DNA from 4 places in the Aeromonas sp. 25-248 genome. Region 1 is predicted to be linked to each of the others. Evidence: predicted binding sites of a transcription regulator. Region 1 holds the regulator's gene; each other region holds the start of a gene.
The links. The regulator sigma-54, encoded in region 1, starts transcription at its own class of promoters, with help from an activator protein. The targets are predictions, from matches to a motif close to TGGCACNGTTTTNGCTT.
Positions count from the first base shown of each region.

Region 2: glnA (glutamate--ammonia ligase) is a predicted target of sigma-54. The motif match lies at 2,116-2,132, and genes of this name have one in related genera.
Region 3: flhA (flagellar biosynthesis protein FlhA) is a predicted target of sigma-54. The motif match lies at 2,717-2,733, and genes of this name have one in related genera.
Region 4: flgA (flagellar basal body P-ring formation chaperone FlgA) is a predicted target of sigma-54. The motif match lies at 2,741-2,757, and genes of this name have one in related genera.

Region 1 covers NZ_JBRKTB010000008.1:11,752-16,786, reverse strand. Annotated here, with positions in the region: gene rapZ (RNase adapter RapZ) at 1-233, opposite strand, end outside; gene ptsN (PTS IIA-like nitrogen regulatory protein PtsN) at 274-720, opposite strand; gene hpf (ribosome hibernation promoting factor) at 723-1,010, opposite strand; gene ACVDHI_RS12700 (RNA polymerase factor sigma-54) at 1,031-2,470, opposite strand; gene lptB (LPS export ABC transporter ATP-binding protein) at 2,536-3,261, opposite strand; gene lptA (lipopolysaccharide transport periplasmic protein LptA) at 3,274-3,792, opposite strand; gene lptC (LPS export ABC transporter periplasmic protein LptC) at 3,779-4,339, opposite strand; gene kdsC (3-deoxy-manno-octulosonate-8-phosphatase KdsC) at 4,336-4,890, opposite strand; gene ACVDHI_RS12675 (KpsF/GutQ family sugar-phosphate isomerase) at 4,890-5,035, opposite strand, start outside.
Region 2 covers NZ_JBRKTB010000013.1:72,328-77,362, reverse strand. Annotated here, with positions in the region: gene typA (translational GTPase TypA) at 27-1,838, opposite strand; gene glnA (glutamate--ammonia ligase) at 2,189-3,598, shown strand; gene ACVDHI_RS16570 (DUF4124 domain-containing protein) at 3,791-4,360, shown strand; gene glnL (nitrogen regulation protein NR(II)) at 4,447-5,035, shown strand, end outside.
Region 3 covers NZ_JBRKTB010000004.1:88,381-93,415, forward strand. Annotated here, with positions in the region: gene fliQ (flagellar biosynthesis protein FliQ) at 83-352, shown strand; gene fliR (flagellar biosynthetic protein FliR) at 438-1,235, shown strand; gene flhB (flagellar biosynthesis protein FlhB) at 1,310-2,440, shown strand; gene flhA (flagellar biosynthesis protein FlhA) at 2,770-4,872, shown strand; gene flhF (flagellar biosynthesis protein FlhF) at 4,889-5,035, shown strand, end outside.
Region 4 covers NZ_JBRKTB010000001.1:189,393-194,427, reverse strand. Annotated here, with positions in the region: gene ACVDHI_RS00955 (peptide ABC transporter substrate-binding protein) at 1-510, shown strand, start outside; gene yfcE (phosphodiesterase) at 521-1,063, shown strand; gene ACVDHI_RS00945 (flagella synthesis protein FlgN) at 1,107-1,523, opposite strand; gene flgM (flagellar biosynthesis anti-sigma factor FlgM) at 1,520-1,840, opposite strand; gene flgA (flagellar basal body P-ring formation chaperone FlgA) at 1,935-2,540, opposite strand; gene ACVDHI_RS00930 (chemotaxis protein CheV) at 2,778-3,689, shown strand; gene ACVDHI_RS00925 (CheR family methyltransferase) at 3,707-4,531, shown strand; gene flgB (flagellar basal body rod protein FlgB) at 4,593-4,994, shown strand; gene flgC (flagellar basal body rod protein FlgC) at 4,991-5,035, shown strand, end outside.

The DNA.
Region 1 (5,035 bases):
CCCTCGTTGCGCACCTGGCTCAGCAGGTTCTCCAGCCTGTCTGCCTGGGCAGGCAGGTTGCGCACGTCGATGCTGACAGCCAGTTTGTCATACTGGCTCTCCACCGACACGATCAACTGGGGCAGCAGGTTGACCGGCAGGTTGTCCACGCAGTAGTACCCGAGATCCTCGAGCACCCTCAGGGCCACCGTCTTGCCGGAGCCCGAACGACCGCTTACTACTATTAACTGCATCTTGTCCCCTCACGCCAACGTGGCTGTGTCAGACCCGGCCTCAGGCCGACGTCATGATCTGATAGAGTTCTTCGTCGCTGGTCGCCTGGCGCAGCTGGCGGCAGACGGCCTTGTCACCCAGTTTGGATGCCATCAGGGAAAGAGTCTTGAGGTGCTGCTTGCACTCGCTTTCCGGCACCAGCAATGCAAAGAGCAGGTCAACCGGTTGATTGTCGATAGAATCGAAAGGGATGGGCTCGGAGAAGGTCATCAACACGGCGGTCGGCGCGAAGGCGTCGTCAATCCGGCCGTGGGGGATGGCGATACCGGCTCCGATCCCGGTACTACCCATCTTTTCTCGCGCCAGCAGGCTTTCAAACAGGACCTGGCGGGAAGCGCCGAGGCGCTCTGCGGCCAGTTCACTGATGATCTCGAGCGCGCGTTTCTTGCTGGTACAAGGGACCGCACTCTTGGTGCAGTCCCGACTCAGTATGTGTTCAAGTTGCATAGTTATTTTTGATTTAACTTATCTTTGTGCTTGATGATCTGCCGATCCAGTTTATCCAGCAGGGTATCAATCGCCGCATACATGTCGGCATGCTGCGAATTGGCGAACACCTCTCCCCCGCTGACATGCAGCTTGGCTTCGGCGATCTGGTTCAGTTTTTCGACGCTCAACACCACGTGTACGTTGTTGATATGGTCAAAGTGACGCTCGAGTTTGGCAAATTTGTTGTTCACATAATCACGCAGAGCTTCGGTAATCTCGACATGGTGTCCGGTCAGGTTAATTTGCATAACGTCTTCCTTTTGTTTGCCTAAACCAGGCGTTTGCGCTGATTGGATGGCGGGATCAACAAGGATTCACGGTACTTTGCGATCGTGCGTCTCGCCACCATAATACCCTGTTCGGCCAGCAAATCCGCGATCTTGCTATCACTAAGCGGCTTGGCGGGGTTTTCCGCCGTCACCAGCTTCTTGATCAGGGCGCGAATAGCGGTCGATGAGCACTCTCCTCCTCCCTCCGTATTGACGTGACTGGAGAAAAAAAACTTCAGTTCAAAAATGCCGCGGGGCGTATGCATGTACTTCTGGGTCGTGACCCGTGAAATGGTCGACTCATGCATCTCCACCGCTTCCGCGATGTCGTTGAGTACCATGGGTTTCATGGCCTCTTCGCCGTACTCGAAAAAGCCCTGCTGCTGCTCGACGATGCAGCTGGCCACCTTGAGCAGGGTGTCGTTACGACTCTCCAGGCTCTTGATGAACCACTTGGCCTCCTGCAAATGAGAACGGATGAACTGGGTATCCGTGCTGCTGCGGGCATTGCGCGCCATGGCCGCATAGGCCTCGTTGACACGGATGCGCGGAGCAGAATCCGGATTGAGTTCAACCACCCACTTGCTACCCTTCTTGACCACGGACACATCCGGGATCACGTACTGGGATTCACTCTGGATGATGCCGTTGCCGGGTCTGGGCTCCAGTTGCTGGATGAGATCCAGCACCTCCTTGAGATCGCTCTCCTTGAGGCGGGTCTTGCGAGCCAGGGTGCGGTAGTCGCGATTGCCGAGCAGGTCCATGTGTTCGCGGATCACCTCTCTGGCTTCGTCGAGCCAGGGCAGGTCCGGCGAATACTGGCCGAGCTGGATCAGCAGACACTCTTGCACCGAACGGGCGGCGATGCCGACCGGATCGAAATGCTGCACCCGCTTGAGCACGGCTTCTATCTCATCCAGTTCGACTTCTACCTCCTCGCTGCTGACTGCAGCCTGAATATCCTCGAGGGTGGCAGTCAGATACCCGGATTCGTCGATAGCATCGATGATGGCAAGGGCGATGGCAGCATCCACATCACTGAACGGGGTGAGCCGCATCTGCCACAGCAGGTAGTCCTGCAGGTTCTCGGTGGTCTCCCCCTGATAGACGCTGTCTTCCCCGTCATGGATGGGGCCTGCACTCTGGGCCGTACCGGCCGAGTAGACCTCGTCCCAGGTGGTGTCCACCGGCAGTTCATCCGGCATGCTCTCCTGGGCCATGGCATCGCTGGAGTCGAGTTGACTGGCGTCCTGTGTCTCTGTCTGACTGGTTTCCTGCGCCTCGTTCTCCTCTTGCTCCAGCAAGGGGTTGTTGTCGAGCGCTTGCTGAATTTCCTGCTGGAGTTCCAGGGTGGAGAGCTGGAGCAGACGAATCGCTTGTTGTAATTGTGGCGTCATGGTCAGGGACTGACCGAGACGCAACTGTAATGTCGGCTTCATCTACGTCGGGATATCCTTATGTTCAGCGAGGCAGTCACCTAACAAAAATGAGGGGTGCCCCCTTACTATAGACTGAATTGATCGCCCAAATAGACGCGCTTGACCTGCTCATCGGCGAGGATATCGGCCGGCGCGCCCTCGGCAATCATCTTGCCGTGGCTGACGATGTAGGCCTTCTCGCACACATCCAGCGTCTCTCTGACGTTGTGGTCCGTTATCAGCACACCCAACCCGCGTTCTTTCAGATGCTGGATGATCTTTTTGATATCGATGACTGAAATAGGATCAACACCTGCGAAGGGCTCATCGAGCAGAATGAATCTCGGCTCTGCCGCCAGCGCCCGGGCGATTTCCACCCGGCGCCGCTCCCCACCCGAGAGGCTCTGGCCCAGGCTGTCGCGGATATGGGTGATATTGAACTCTTCCAGCAACTGTTCGACCTTATCTTCCCGCTCTTCGCGGCTCAACCCCTTGCGGGTCTGCATGACCCCCATCAAGTTGTCGAACACCGACAGGCGCCGGAAGATGGAGGCCTCCTGAGGCAGATAGCCGATGCCATTGCGGGCACGGATATGCATGGGCTGCAGGCTGATGTCCTGCTCGTCGATGGTGATGAGGCCGGCATCCCGCTGCACCAGGCCCACGATCATGTAGAAGGAGGTCGTCTTGCCCGCGCCGTTCGGGCCGAGCAGGCCCACGATCTGGCCCGTTCCCACCTCCAGGCTCACATCGCTGACCACCATGCGGCGCTTGTAGCTCTTTTGCAGACCCGTTGCTTTTAACACTGCCATGGCTGTTGTTTCCTACTTCTTCTGATCGGCGGGTTTGTCAAAGTTCTCCACCTGATCCGGCAGGAACACCGTCTTGACGCGCTGGGTGGGCCCCTTGCTCTCGGCAATCATCTTCTGCTTGACGATGTCGTAGCGAATGAGATCGCCGGTCACCTGGCTGTCTTCCTGCTTGAGCTGGCCATTGCCGGTGATGGTCACCAACCGGTTCTTAAGCTCGTAGCGGATGCTGTTGCCATGGGCATTGACCGGTTTGCCGTTGTCCAGTACCTGGAAGAAAGTGGCTGGGTTGCCATACGCGGTCATCACCTCAGCGCCCTTGTCGCCGGAGCGGATCACCACCACCTTGTCGGCCTTAATCTTGATGGTGCCCTGGGTGATGATGACATCCTCGCTGAAGGTGATGCGGTTGTCCTGCATCTCGGCCACCTGCTTGACCGCATCCACATAGACCTTCTCGGCGAAATCGGACTCTTTGGCATTCAGGGAACCGCACAGCAACAGGGCCGTGAGGGCCAGATTAACGTTTTTCATTGAAATAAGTGGCATGGCCTTTATCCAGTAACTCGAAATATTTACGTTCCAGGTGACCCTTGAGGCCAACGCCCTCGGTCTGGAACTCCTGGCCCACAATGCTGATGTGCTGGTTGCTTCTCATCCCCTGCGTCACCAGATCCAGCTCCAGATAGGAAGTATCCAGCGTGGAGATGAAGGACGCGGGCAGCAGACCGTCCAGATGCACCTTGTCACGGAGGATCACATTGTCATCGGTGTTGAGCACCCCGGTTTCGGCCGTCAGCTTCCATTCGGCCGCGCCCTTGTCATCGAACATGTAGACCACCGGCTTGGTGAAAGTGGCCTGCTCGAGTACCTGGTAGTACTCCGCATATTCGGATTCCAGCCGCTCGGTGCGCTTGCCCTGCTCGTTGAAACGGGTCGTCACCAACTCTCTGGCGGTGAAGTCCGGTTGAAAATTTTCCGTCTTGGTGGTCGGCTCGGGGACCAGCTCGATCTCCCCCAGCTGCCAGGCCGCCAGCGCAGCCAGAAACAGCAGGCCGAACAGCACAGTCTGTTTGTTCATCGCGACGCCTCGGGTTGATAGTCAGCCAATCCCTGGGCCTGCAAGATCAGGTCGCACACCTCGCGCACGGCCCCGACGCCACCGCCAAGCCGCGTCACCAGATCCGCCTTCGCCAGCACAAGCGGATGGGCATCGGCAACGGCGATACCCAAGCCGCAAGCCTGCATCACCGGCAGATCGATGGTGTCATCTCCCATATAGGCGGCTTGCGATGCATCCAGCCCGAGCTTGGTCAGCAAGGCCTCGAAGTGGGGCAGCTTTTTGTCTGCACCCTGCACCAGGTGCTGGACTCCCAGACTCTGCATGCGATCGCTGACGATGCGGGAGTTTCGCCCCGTGATGATGGCAATCTCGATGCCCGCATTGAGCAGGGCACGCATGCCGGCACCGTCACGGGTGCAGAAAGTCTTCAGCTCTTCGCCGTTATTGCCCATATAGATGAAGCCGTTGGAGAGCACCCCATCCACATCGCACACCAGCAGGCGGATCTGCGCCGCCTTCTCGTACTGGCTGCGCGTCACCGGACCATAGAGGGTCGGTACGTCTTGCATCAAATTACTCCGGCTTTCAGCAGGTCATGCATGTTGAAGGCACCCAGAGGGTGTCTCTCCCCATCCACGACCAACAACCCGTTGATTTTCCTGGTTTCCATCAGCTTGACGGCCTCGGCCGCCATCATCTCAGGCCCTACGGTAA
Region 2 (5,035 bases), on a different contig from region 1:
TTGGTCTGTCGATGAACAGCTATCGATCAAGCACGACCGGCGCGCTTGCGATCCAGTTCGGTCAGCAGCTTTTTACGGATACGGATGGCCTTGGGGGTGATCTCCACCAGCTCATCGTTGTCGATGAACTCGAGAGCCTGCTCCAGGGTCATGCGGATCGGCGGAGTCAGCACCTGGGCTTCGTCGGTACCGGAGGCACGCATGTTGGTCAGCTGCTTGCCTTTCAGGCAGTTGACGGTCAGGTCGTTGGAGCGGGAGTGGATCCCGATCACCTGGCCTTCGTACACTTCGGTCGCGTGACCGATGAACAGACGACCACGATCTTGCAGACCGAACAGGGCGAAGGTCAGGGCCTTGCCGGTGGCGTTGGAGATCAGCACGCCGTTCTGACGCTCACCGATGCTGCCACCCTTGTGCGGACCGTAGTGGTCGAAGGTGTGGTACAGCAGACCGGTACCAGAGGTCATGGTCAGGAACTCGGTCTGGAAGCCGATCAGGCCACGGCTCGGGATGATGAAGTCCAGACGGACGCGACCCTTGCCATCCGGGGTCATGTTGGTCATCTCGCCTTTACGCAGGCCGAGCTGCTCCATCACGGAACCCTGATGCGCTTCTTCCACGTCCACAGTGACGGTTTCGAACGGTTCTTGCAGTTCGCCATCCACGGTACGCAGGATAACTTCCGGACGGGACACCGCCAGTTCGTAACCTTCGCGACGCATGTTTTCGATCAGGATGGAGAGGTGCAGTTCACCACGGCCGGAGACGCGGAACTTGTCCGGATCTTCGGTCTCTTCCACGCGCAGGGCCACGTTGTGGACCAGTTCCTGGTTCAGACGCTCCAGGATGTTGCGGGAGGTGACGAACTTGCCTTCTTTACCAGCGAACGGCGAGGTGTTGACCTGGAAGGTCATGTTCACGGTCGGCTCGTCAACGGAGAGCGGCGGCAGGGCTTCGACGGCACTGTTGTCACAGATGGTGTCGGAGATCTTCAGCTCGCCCAGACCGGTGATGGCGATGATGTCGCCCGCTTGCGCGTCGGTCACTTCGGTACGGGACAGGCCCAGGTAGCCCAGCACCTGACCGACCTTGCCGGTACGCGGTTTGCCGTTGGCACCGACGATGGTGACCTGCTGGTTGGTCTTGACGCGACCACGAGTGATGCGGCCGATACCGATGACGCCCACGTAGGAGTTGTAGTCCAGCTGGGAGATTTGCATCTGGAAGGCACCGTCAACGTCGCCCTTCGGGGCTTCCACGTTGTCGACGATGGCCTGGAACAGAGGTTCCATGTTCTCGGACGGGACGTCCTGATCCAGGGTGGCCCAACCGTTCAGTGCAGAGGCGTAAACAACCTTGAAGTCCAGTTGCTCATCGGTGGCACCCAGGTTGTCGAACAGATCGAAGACCTGATCCATTACCCAGTCAGGACGAGCACCCGGACGGTCGATCTTGTTGATGACCACGATGGGCTTCAGACCCTGGGCGAACGCCTTCTGGGTCACGAAACGGGTCTGCGGCATCGGGCCGTCAACGGCGTCGACCAGCAGCAGCACGGAGTCAACCATGGAGAGTACGCGCTCAACTTCACCACCGAAGTCGGCGTGACCCGGGGTATCCACGATGTTGATGCGGTAGTCGTTCCAGCGGATCGCAGTGTTCTTGGCGAGAATGGTGATGCCACGTTCCCGTTCCAGATCATTGGAGTCCATGATCCGTTCCTGACCTTCGCTGGTGCGATCCAGAGTGCCGGATTGCTGCAGCAGCTTATCAACCAGAGTCGTTTTGCCGTGGTCAACGTGCGCAATAATCGCAATATTGCGTAAATTCTCTAACATTCTCGCCTCAAATCACCGGGTAAAATTGGGCGCTAATTGTACTCTCGCCTTTGTGATCTGCCTAGCAGAATTGCAACACATTCACGCACAACAAAGGATCAGGATCATGGACCCCGCAGCAAAAGGCTGCTTAGATGGCCTGGATACGCTGGCGCACCATCTCGGTGCACCAAAACGATCCAAGGTTGCACCACTTTAATGCAGCAACCGGCATGAGAACGGGTTTCTCGACAGCCTGAAACGGTGCAAGTGCCCTGAAATCAAGCTGTCACAAACTTGGCACGATACTGGCTTATGTGAATGTGACGACGCATTCACCCAAAGAGTTTTAACACCGGAGGTTACTTAGCATGTCAGCCCAGAACGTTTTGGCCCTGATCCAGGAACACGAAGTCAAGTTTGTTGATCTGCGTTTTACCGACACCAAGGGTAAAGAGCAGCACGTATCCATCCCTTCCCACCAGGTTGACGAAGACTTCTTCGAAGACGGCAAGATGTTCGATGGTTCCTCCATCGGCGGCTGGAAGGGCATCAACGAGTCTGACATGGTGCTGATGCCGGACCCGGCTTCCGCCAAACTGGACCCGTTCACCGAAGAGACCACTCTGAACATCGTCTGTGACGTGCTTGAACCCGCCACCATGCAAGGCTATGACCGCGATCCGCGCTCCATCGCCAAGCGTGCCGAAGATTTCCTGAAGTCCAGCGGCATCGCTGACACCGTGCTGTTCGGGCCGGAGCCGGAATTCTTCATGTTCGACAACATCACCTTCTCCAACACCATGGGCCACAGCTTCGTGAAGATCGAATCCGAAGAAGCTGCCTGGAACTCCGGTACCGACTACGAGCACGGCAACAAGGGTCACCGTCCGTTCGTCAAGGGTGGTTACTTCCCGGTTGCCCCGGTTGACTCCTCCCAGGACATCCGTGCCGCCATGTGCCTGGTGCTGGAAGAGATGGGCCAGGTCGTCGAAGCTCACCACCACGAAGTGGCGACCGCCGGTCAGAACGAGATCGCAACCCGCTTCAACACCCTCACCCTGAAGGCTGACGAAGTACAGGTCCTGAAGTACGTGATCCACAACGTGGCCCACGCCTACAACAAGACCGTCACCTTCATGCCGAAACCCATGTTCGGTGACAACGGCTCCGGCATGCACTGCCACCAGTCCCTGGCCAAAGACGGCGTCAACCTGTTCGCAGGCGACCTGTACGGCGGTCTGTCCGAGATGGCACTGCACTACATCGGCGGCATCATCAAGCACGCCAAGGCCATCAACGCCTTCGCCAACCCAACCACCAACTCCTACAAGCGTCTGGTGCCGGGCTATGAAGCACCGGTCATGCTGGCCTACTCCGCCCGCAACCGTTCTGCCTCCATCCGTATCCCGGTCGTGCCGAGCCCGAAAGCCCGCCGCATCGAAGTACGCTTCCCGGATCCGGCTGCCAACCCGTACCTGGCCTTCGCTGCCCAGCTGATGGCCGGTCTGGACGGCATCATCAACAAGATCCATCCGGGCGATGCCATGGACAAGAACCTGTACGATCTGCCGCCGGAAGAAGCCGCTGAAGTGCCGACCGTTGCCGGTTCCCTGGACGAAGCGCTGTCCGCACTGGATGCAGACCGTGAGTTCCTGACCCGTGGTGGCGTGTTCAGCGATGACTTCATCAACTCCTACCTGGAACTGAAACAGCAGGATGTTGACCGCGTGCGCATGACTCCGCACCCGCTGGAGTTCGAGCTGTACTACTCCGTCTAATCCGCTTTCCCATGACAAACCCGCCATCTGGCGGGTTTTTTTTCATTCTGGCAACGGAAATACCGCCAAACGGGCACGATCGTGCAGAAAGATGATCCCGTTCACGGAGCCGTACCACCCTCGGCTGTTCACACCCCGACCCCGTGGTTTTTCTCTGATAGGATTAAGGTGAACCCCGTCAAGGAGAGATGGATGAACACTGTACCCTGGCTGCTGAGCCTCCTGCTGATGGCCTCCTGTTCCGCACAGGCCGCCCGCGTCTACTCCTGGGTCGATCCCCAGGGGGTGACCCACTACACCGATGCCCCCCCTCCCGGCAAGAGCGCAAAAGAGGTGGACCTGCGGGTCTCGCCGCTCATCGGCACAGCCCCCCACTCGGTCCAGGTGGACAACTTCAACAGCCTGACCGGTGTCGATGCCAGGAAAGCCCTGGAAGCGGCTCCCCTGGAGATCGACCTCATCTCTCCGGAACCGGGCAGCACATTGCGCGACAATACCGGCAACATCGTCTTCCAGGGCGAGATCTCTCCCCAGGTCCCGGTGCAATACGATGTGCGCCTGATCCTGAACGGCAAGGCGGTGCCCCTGGTTCACAACAGCCTGGCCATAAGGGTGGAAAACCTCGATAGGGGCGCTTACGAGGCACGGCTCGAGTTGCTCGCCAAAGACGGTACGATCCTTGCTAAATCTAAGCCAACCACCTTTTACCTGCACAGGGCGTCGGTGAATCAGGCTCCCAGAGCCGCCCCCAAGGCCAATTAGGGGTGATGTGACGCACCGATGCGGGTAAACTTGATGCACTATATTGGTGCATTCTAGGTGTACAGCACCGTTTTAGGGAGAAACCTGTGCCAACCCGCTCGGACAACGCCAAGACACTCTTGGACAATCTGCTGACCGCCGTCATTCTCATGGATGAACGTCTCTGCATTCAATTCGTCAACCCGGCGGCAGAGCAGCTGCTTTCCCTCAGCGAGCGACGACTGATCGGCATCGAACTGCCCCACCTGCTGGAACACATCTCTCTCGATCTGCAGCGTTTCAAACAGTGCCTCATTTCGGGGCAGGGCTTCACCGACAGCGAAGTCACCCTGGTGGTGGAGGGGGAGCCCAGGCTGGTGGAGATCAGCGTCAGCCCCATGGCCGATCATGAACAGCGACTGATGGTGGTAGAACTGCGCAAGATCGATCAGCAGAAGAAGATCAGCCAGGAGCTGCAGCAACACGCCCAGCAGCAGGCCGCCAAGGAGCTGGTGCGCGGCCTGGCGCACGAAATCAAGAACCCCCTGGGGGGATTGCGCGGCGCGGCCCAACTGCTGCAAAAGGAGTTGCCCGACCCGGCCTTGCGTGAATACACCGGCATCATCATCGAGCAGGCCGATCGCCTGCGGGTGCTGGTCGACAGGTTGCTCGGCCCCCAGCGTCCCGGCCGTCACC
Region 3 (5,035 bases), on a different contig from region 1:
GGAGGGCAGACCCTCCCCCGGCTCTCCCCTTCACTCGGGGAGGAAGCGAAGAGGCCTGCAAACCCATCACAAGGAGCGAGCAATGAGTCCTGAAACCTTCGTCGACGTCTTTCGCGAGGCGCTTTGGCTGGTGACCATCATGGTGTGCGCCGTGATCCTGCCGAGCCTGATGGTGGGGTTGGTGGTCGCCATCTTCCAGGCCGCCACCTCCATCAACGAACAGACCTTGAGCTTCCTGCCCCGTCTGGTGGTCACCCTGCTGGCCCTGGGGGCGGGGGCTCACTGGGGATTGCAGAGTCTGATGGACTTCTTCCAGCTGATGGTGAGCCAGATCCCCGAGGTGGTGGGCTGATGCCAGCCAAGGACCACCCTTTCGCTCTGGCAGACCGGGGCCTGCGTCCTCCCGTTGGCCTGTTCCTGCCGGGAGTGCCGCTGTCATGACCTACACCACGGCGCTCATCATGGAGTGGCTCTCCTCCATCCTCTGGCCCCTGGCCCGGGTGAGCAGTCTCCTGATGGTGATGGCGGTCTTCGGCAGCCGGCTCGCCCCTGCCCATATCCGCATCGGCCTGGCGCTGGCGATCACCCTCATCATCGCCCCCCTGCTGCCCCCCATGCCGAAGATCGAGCTCTTCTCCCTCGGCAGCTTCCTGGTGCTGGGGCAGCAACTGCTCATCGGCATCGCGCTCGGCCTCATGACCCAGTTCCTGCTGGAGACCTTCGTGATGGCGGGTCAGGTCATCGCCATGCAGACCAGCCTTGGCTTTGCCACCCTGGTGGATCCCATGAACGGCCAGTCGGCTCCCGTGGTGGGCCAGTTCTACCTGATGCTGGCGACCCTGGTGTTTCTCGCGGTGGACGGCCACCTGCTGATGCTGCGCATGGTGGTGCTGAGTTTCGAAACCCTGCCGGTATCTGACAGCGGGCTCACCCTGCCTGCCATCCGCAGCCTGGTGAGCTTTCTCGGGGTCATGTATCAGGCTTCTCTGGTGATGGCGCTCTCGGCCATCATCGCCCTGCTGCTGATCAACTTCGCGTTCGGGGTGATGACCCGTGCGGCCCCCCAGCTCAACATCTTCAGCATCGGCTTTGCGGTCAGCATGATGTCGGGGCTCTTCATCCTCTGGCTCACCATCGGTGGCTTCATGGGACACTTCGACGCGCTCTGGGAGCGGGTGCAGGAGACCAGCTGCGAGCTCATCAACGTCCAGTGCTTCGGGGGCCAGCATGACTGAGGCCCTCCCGGTTGCGGCCCTTTTGCCGCCACTCTGGCGGGCCGCCAGTCGGCTGATGCCGGCAGGAGGTCAGCATGGCTGATACCGATCAGGAACGCACAGAACAACCCACGGGCAAACGACTGCAACAAGCCCGGGAAAAAGGGCAGATTGCACGTTCCAAGGAGCTGGGTACCGCCAGCGTCCTGCTGGCGACCGTGTTCGGCCTCCTGATGATCAAGGAGAGTCTGGCAGGGGCCATGATCAAGGTGCTCACCATGGGCTTTACCCTGGACCGGGATCAGGCGTTCGACCCCAATGCCATGGGGGCCATGGTGCCCGCCCTGCTGGGGGAGCTTATCCAGCCGCTGGGGCTGCTGTTCATGCTGGTGATCATCGCTGCCTTCGTCGGCAACACCCTGCTCGGCGGGATGAACTTCTCCTCCGAGGCCATGCTGCCCAAGTGGAGCAAGCTGAGCCCCCTGAGCGGCATCAAAAGGATGTTCGGGGTGCAATCCCTGGTGGAACTTGTCAAATCCATCGCAAAAGTGGTGTTTATCAGTCTGTTCGCCTGGTGGATGCTGTCGAGCCAGTTCAACCATCTGCTGAATCTCTCTCTCGAGGGCTTTCCCGGCGGCATCGTCGATGCCCTGGACCTGCTGCTCTGGATGCTGATCATCCTCTGCTGCGCCCTGATCCCCATTGTCGCCATCGACGTGCCGTTCCAGAGCTGGAACCACAATCGCCAGCTCAAGATGACCAAGCAGGAGATCAAGGACGAGTTCAAGGACAGCGAAGGCAAGCCCGAGGTCAAGGGGCGGATACGCCAGTTGCAGATGCAGATGGCCATGCGCCGCATGATGGGGGATGTCCCCAAGGCCGATGTGATCATCACCAACCCGACCCACTACTCGGTGGCGCTCAAATACGATGCGGGCAAGCCGGGGGCGGCGCCCAAGGTACTGGCCAAGGGGGTCGACGAGGTGGCGATGAAGATCCGGGAGATCGGGCGCGAATACGACATCCCCGTCATGTCCTCCCCGCCGCTCACCCGGGCCCTTTACCACGCCACCGAGATTGGCCAGGAGATCCCGGAGGGGCTCTTCGCTGCCGTCGCCCAGGTCCTGGCCTATGTCTATCAGCTCAAGAAGTTCCGCCGTGGCCGCGGCCGGCGCCCGACCCCCATCGCCAAGGATCTGCCCATTCCACCCGAGTTTCGCAAATAACGCAGTGGTGGCAGCCTGATCCCGTGTGCTCTCCCTTGTGCCCCCCGCGTTTCGCAAATAAAGCGGTGGGATGGCCCTACCATCCGATCTCTCCCTTGTGTCGCAAACAAGGCCGCAATCTCCCTGTCGAGGCGCGGCGCCTCACCCCATGGCCTGGGCTGGCCTTTGGCCTGCTTGGTGAAGGCCGCTTCCCCTTGTCGCCATTCCCCGTGACGCCAACGACGGACTTCTGACAGCGTTAAAATAAAAACCATATAGATCAATGCATTGAATCCTTGGCTTGATATTTGCTTTAATCCGTCATTGGCAGTTTATCATTGAGAAGCACGATGGGATTCAAAGCGGGACTGGGCCGTTTCAAAGAGTACAAGTGGCTGCTCAGCAGAGGGGTAGGGACGCCGCTGCTGGTATTGGCCTCTCTGGGGATGGTGGTACTCCCCATTCCGCCCCTGATGCTGGATATCCTCTTCTCCTTCAACATCGCCCTCTCCATCGTGGTGCTGCTGGTAGCGGTCTATACCCGCCGCCCCCTGGAATTTGCCGCCTTTCCCACCGTCTTGCTGATCGCCACCCTGCTGCGGCTCGCCCTCAACGTCGCCTCCACCCGGGTGGTGTTGCTGGAAGGCCACAACGGCAGCGCGGCGGCAGGCCATGTGATCGAGGCGTTCGGCAACGTGGTGATCGGCGGCAACTATGCCGTGGGCATCATCGTCTTCATGATCCTGGTGATCATCAACTTCGTGGTGGTCACCAAGGGGGCGGGCCGGATCTCCGAGGTGAGCGCCCGCTTCACCCTTGACGCCATGCCCGGCAAGCAGATGGCCATCGATGCGGACCTGAACGCCGGTCTCATCAACCAGGAAGAGGCCAAGAAGCGCCGTCAGGACGTGACTCAGGAAGCGGACTTCTACGGCTCCATGGACGGTGCCTCCAAATTCGTGAAGGGGGATGCCATCGCCGGCATCATGATCCTCTTCATCAACATCATCGGCGGCTTCATCATCGGCATGATGCAGCACCAGCTCACCTTCGGCGAAGCGGCCCAGGTCTATACCCTGCTCGCCATCGGTGACGGTCTGGTCGCCCAGATCCCCTCGCTCCTGCTCTCCATTGCCGCGGCCATCATCGTCACCCGTCAGAATACCGACCAGGACATGGGGACTGCGGTACTCGGCCAACTGTTCGAAAATCCCAAGGCGCTGGTGATCTCCGCCGGCATCCTGCTGATGATGGGCAGCGTACCCGGCATGCCGCACCTGGCTTTCCTGAGCCTGGGGGCGGTGGCGGCGGCGGGCGCCTGGTGGCTGCTGCGCCGCGAGAAGCAGAACAAGGCGAAGGCGGCGAGCGGCGAACTCATGCCGACCCAGGGGGATGCCCCGGTGGAGCAGAAGGATCTCAGCTGGGACGACGTCATGCCGGTGGACATCATCGGCCTGGAGGTGGGTTATCAGCTGATACCTCTGGTGGACAAGAACCAGGGGGGCGAGCTGCTCAACCGGATCAAGGGGGTGCGCAAGAAGCTCTCCCAGGAGCTGGGCTTTCTGGTGCCTGCCGTCCACATTCGCGACAACCTGGATCTTGCCCCCAACCAGTACCGCATCACCCTGATGGGCGTGAGCACGGGGGAAGCCACCGTCTATCACGACAAGGAGATGGCCATCAACCCGGGGCAGGTGTTCGGCCAGATCCACGGTATCGCTACCCAGGACCCGGCGTTCGGGCTGGAGGCGGTCTGGGTTGCCAAGGAGCAGGTCTCCCAGGCCCAGACCCTTGGCTATACCGTGGTCGATGCGGCCACCGTGGTGGCTACCCACCTGAGCCAGATCCTCTCCAACCATGCGGCGCTGCTGCTGGGTCATGACGAGGTGCAACAACTGCTCGACATGATAGGGAAGCATCAGAGCAAGCTGGTGGAAGGACTGGTTCCCGAGGTGATCAGCATGGGCAACCTGGTGAAGGTATTGCAGAATTTGCTCAATGAAGGCGTGCCAATTCGCGATATGCGCACTATCCTGCAGACCCTCGTGGAATATGCGCCCCGCAGCCCGGACCCGGAAGTGCTGACCGCAGCCTGCCGGATCGCCCTGCGCAGATTGATTGTGCAGGAGATTGCCGGCCCCGAACCCGAGCTGCCGGTGATCACCTTGTCACCAGAACTGGAACGTATATTGCATCAATCCCTGCAAGCAGGTGGGGGAGATGGCGCCGGTATCGAACCGGGACTGGCGGAGCGGATGCAACGCTCCCTGGTGGAAGCCACTCAACGACAAGAACTGGAAGGCCAGCCGGCCGTGCTTCTGACATCGGGGATATTGCGCAATACCCTGGCGAAATTTGTCAAGAATGCCATTCCTGGATTACGCGTGCTGTCCTATCAGGAAGTGCCTGACGACAAGCAGATCCGCATCGTCAGTGCGGTGGGACAGGGCTAGTTAGCGGAGATGACGGGTGAAGATTAAGCGGTTTTTTGCCAAAGACATGCGCACGGCGCTGGCCGAGGTCAAGGAGACTCTCGGACCCGATGCCGTCATCATGTCCAACAAAAAGGTCACCGGTGGGGTGGAGATAGTCGCGGCCGTCGATTATCAATCCCAG
Region 4 (5,035 bases), on a different contig from region 1:
TTGGCCCAGGCGGGCTACAACAGCGCCCATCCCCTCAGGCTGACGCTGACCTACAACACGTCGGAGAACCACAAGAAGCTGGCCCTGGCGGTGGCGGCCATGTGGAAACCGCTGGGGGTCGAAGTCTCCCTCAACAACATGGAGTGGAATGCCTATCAGGTCGCCAAGGACAGTGGTGATTTCATGCTGGCTCGTTCATTTTTGTTTGGTGATTATGTCGAGCCGTCGTCCATGCTTGGCAGTTTCCGCTGCCAGGATCCCCAGAACGAGAGCGGCTACTGCAACCCCGCCTTCGATGGTCTGCTGCAGCAGGCTTCCGAGACCCTGGATGCCAACGCCCGGTCCGGGATCTATCATCAGGCCGAGCAACTGCTGATGGAGGAGGTGCCCGTCATCCCCGTCTATCACTACAACCAGATGCGACTGGTGGACCCGGCACTGCGCGGCTTGCCGAGCCGCAACCTCAAGGGCGCCATCGCCACCAAGGATCTCTATTTCAGCCAGCCATGAGGAGTGTGGAATGAAGATTGCCATTATCTCGGATCTGCACGGCAGTCTGACTGCCCTCGAGCAGGTGCTGGCGCAACTCGCTCCCTGGCAGCCTGATCACTATCTGCTGCTCGGGGATCTGCTCAATCACGGGCCGCGTAATCCGGTGCCGGCGGGGTATGATCCTGCCGCCGTGGCGGCAAGGCTCAACGAGCTGGCCCCCCGCATCATGGCGGTGCGTGGCAATTGTGATTCGGAGGTGGACCAGATGCTGCTCCACTTCCCCATCACGGCGCCCTACAACCAGCTGCTGGTGGATGGGCGGCGCTGGTTTGTCAGCCACGGTCATCTCTATGAGCCCGGCAACGTGCCCCTGCCAGCAGGGAGCCTGTTCATCAGCGGTCATACCCATGTGCCTGTGCTGCGCCAGGAGGGAGAGATTTTCCTGATGAACCCGGGGTCTATCTGTTTTCCAAGGGGCGAGTGGGTGGCCAGTTATGGGCGCTATGACGAGGGCTGCATGAGCATCCATGCCTGCAAGGATGGAGAAACCCTGATGCAGCTGGTGCTCTGACTAGGAGCTGACAAGGAGAGGAAACCAGAAGGGGGAGAGGAGGTCAGGCCTTGATCCCGAAAGAGCGGGTGCCTGAGCGGGTATTGCCTTTGGCGTCATAGGTCAGGGAGCTGCTGTCTCTGAGCTTGCTGAGGAAGCTGGCGAGACGGCGATTGGAGACAATGCTGAGTTCGAGCAGACGTCCATTGAGGTTGTTCTGCTCCTGACAGGCTTCCAGCTTGGCTTGAAGGGCCTGCAATTGGGTCGGGAAGGCGCCCAGCTGTTGCTGCAGGTCGGGTAGCTCTGCCAGAGTCTTGTCCAGCGTCTCGATGGCCACCAACAGTTGCTGCTTGCGATCGGCGAGTGCCGGCAAGGCAAGGGCCCGGTGAGCCTTGAGGAGGTCGAACTCCTCTGCCAGCAAGCCTTGCATCTGGGAGAGGTTGTCGTCCTGAGCGCGCAGCAGCGAAGGGAGGTCCATCATCCCAACCGTTTATCCAGATCGGCTTCGAAGCTGAACATCTTTCTGGCTACGGCTTCGCTGTTGACCTTGTACTCCCCACTGGCCACGGCCTTCTTCAGGCTCTCGACGCGGCTCTCGTTACCGGTGGAGGCGGTGTTGAGGGTCTTCTGCATCTGTTGCAATTGCTGCGCCTCACTGGTCAAGGAGACAGAGTCGCTCTTGACGGTCGTCGCACGGCTGCTCTCGCTGGAGGTCGCCGACTTGGTGGCTACACCTTGGCTGCTGCCGCTGTTTTGCAGGCGGTTGTTAGCCAAGTTGTTGATATTGTTGATAGCCATAAGGTTTACCTTCGTCTGCTTTGCTGTTCGCTTACCTGTTTATCGGTGACGGCGGTCAGAACTTTAGAAAAAAATTGCGCAGTGCATTCATGTGTCAGAATGTCACGACCACGGAGCCCACTGCACTGACCTGGCCTTGCACCGTTCTGCCCGAGCGCGTGTTGACAAGCCGGATCATGTCTCCGAAGCTGCCATCTTGCAAGGCGCGGGCCATGGTTTTGATCTGCATGCTGCTGTTTTCGGCGCTCAGGGTGACTTGGTCCCCCTTGCAGACCACGCACACCTGGGTGAGCCTGATTGGCTGGCCCGGTTTGAGCTCACGCTTGCTGCGTACCCCGATGAGGGCGGTCGGGTCGGTAAGGTAGTCGCCACGGATCAGGGTCTGGTCCTGGTATGCCAGGGTCAGCATGGGTTCACTCAGAATGTCTCCCTTGGCAACCGGGACGGCGACGGTGACATAGGGTTTCTGGATGCTGACCCGGACCGGTAGATAGAGATCCCAGGATTTGTCTCCCTCGCACTTGAGGTAGACGGTAGTGTTGCGACGGATCTCCATCCTGGCGGGGAGGGAAATGGTGAGGGCATCTTCGCAGCGCGTGAGGGGGAGGCGCTCGTCAATGGTACCGGCCTTGACGTCGGCCTGTGCATCGAGGGGAATATCGAGCTGGTCGAGCACGAACGCCTGTGCCTGTTCTTGCAGATAGTCGGTGACCTCGGACGCCATGGCGTGAGACAGACTGCAAAACGGCAGTAAGATAAGGAAAAGTCTACTAATCATTTTTGCTTACCGGTCGATAAGTTATTCACGTATACCACCGTAGTTAACTATGCTTGCTCCAGAATTATTCGGTTGTTGAAACAACGATGATCTGATGCAAGCCAATGTGCATGCATAATGACATGCACGATCAGTGCCAAGCATTTTTAGGGAGTGTTTATGGCGAGTATTCTGGACTCGGTCAACCAGCGAACCCAGCTAGTGGGACAAAACAGGCTGGAGCTGCTGTTGTTTCGTCTCAATGGACGTCAAAGATTTGGCATCAACGTATTCAAGGTACGCGAGGTGCTGCAGTGTCCCCCTCTGACCGTCATGCCCAAGCTCAACTCCTGCATTCGCGGCGTGGCACATATCCGTGGCCAGACCATCTCGGTGATCGATCTCAGCATGGCGATGGGCAAGCGCCCCATCCAGGACCTCTCCAAGTGCTTCATCATCATCTCCGAGTACAACCGTTCCATTCAGGGTTTCCTGGTCCACTCGGTCGAGCGCATCATCAACATGAACTGGGAGTCCATCCTGCCGCCACCCAAAGGGGCTGGTCGCATCAACTACATGACGGCGGTGACCGAGGTAGATGGTGAGCTGGTGGAGATCCTGGACGTGGAGCGCATTCTCAACGAGATCTCGCCGGTCTCCACCGAGGTGTCCACCGAACTGGTGGAAGCAAGCGTGGAGCGCAATCCTCACGGGCGTCCCGTGCTGGTTGCGGACGACTCTTCGGTGGCGCGCAAGCAGGTTCAACGGGCACTGGAGGCTATCGGGGTGCAGTGCGTGCTGGCCAAGGATGGACGGGAAGCGCTCAACATGTTGCTGGAGATGTCCAAGAACGGTCCCATCAAGGATCAGATAGCCCTGGTCATTTCGGACATCGAGATGCCGGAGATGGACGGTTATACCTTCACCGCCGAGATCCGCAACAATCCCAACCTCAAGGATTTGCATGTTATCCTGCACACTTCCCTCAGTGGGGTGTTCAATCAGGCCATGGTGCAGAAAGTCGGAGCGAACAATTTCATTGCCAAATTCCAGCCGGATGAATTGGCCAAGGCCGTACAAGGCGCTCTCTAATCAAGAAGAACAACTGCATGAAGACACTTTCGGACGACTTATACAGGCAATTCAGCAATTTTCTGGCGCAACAGAGCGGCATAGTGCTGGGTGACAACAAACAGTATCTGGTCAAGAGCCGCCTGTCGCCCTTGATGACTCAGTTTGGTATCGAGAGTCTGTCTGATCTGGTCACCCGGGCGATGGGTGTGCGCGAGCGGGAGCTCAAGATGGCGGTGGTCGATGCCATGACCACCAACGAGACCCTGTGGTTTCGCGATACCTATCCGTTCCAGCTGCTGAGCGACAAGATTTTCCCGGAGCTTGGCAAGAGCGGTCGTCCCATCAAGATATGGTCTGCCGCCTCTTCATCCGGGCAGGAACCCTACTCCATCGCCATGACGGCGCTGGAGCAGCAAGTCAAGCGGCCGGGTACCTTGCCGGGCGGGGTGCAGATAGTGGGGACCGATATCTCCAGCACCATGCTCAACCAGTGCAAGGAGGGGGTCTACGACAGCCTGGCGCTGGCTCGCGGGCTTTCCCCCGAGCGCAAGCGACTCTTTTTCGAACCCTGTGGCGACAACAAGATGCGGGTGGTGGAGCGTGTCAGAAAATTGACCAGCTTCCGTCCCCTCAACCTGCTGGAGAGCTACAGCCTGCTCGGCAAGTTTGACATCATCTTCTGCCGCAACGTGCTCATCTACTTTGCGCCCGAAGTGAAATCCAAGATCCTCAACCAGTTCGCCAGCAGCCTCAATCCTGGCGGCTACCTGATGCTGGGGGCCTCAGAGTCTCTGGCCGGCCTCACCGACAAGTTCGAGATGATCCGCTGCAACCCCGGCATCGTCTACAAGGTCAAATAACCCCGCTCAATACCCTCTTGGCACACCTCTTGCTAAATATTCATGAAGCAGGAGGTGTGCTATGGCAATTTCATTCGACAAGGCATTCGGTGTTCATCAGTACACGCTGAGCGTGCGCGCCAAGCGTGCCGAGGTGTTGTCCAGCAACATCGCCAATGCGGACACGCCGGGCTTCAAGGCCCGTGACATCGACTTCTCACAGGCGTTGCAGGATGCCCAGGGCCAGCAAGGGTTCGGGCTCAGCACCACCAGCGAGAAGCACTTCGCCTTGCAGATGGATACCCCGGGCACGACCCAGTACCGCAATCCCCTGCAACCGGATACCGGTGACGGCAACACGGTGGACGTGCAGCAGGAGCGCAGCGAGTTCCTGCGCAACAGCCTCGAATACCAGGCCTCCCTTGAATTCATGAACAGCAAGATAAGCGGCCTGCTCAAGGCACTGAAAGGAGAGCAAGGATGAGTTTGTTCAAGGTCTTTGACATTGCAGGCTCTGCCATGAGC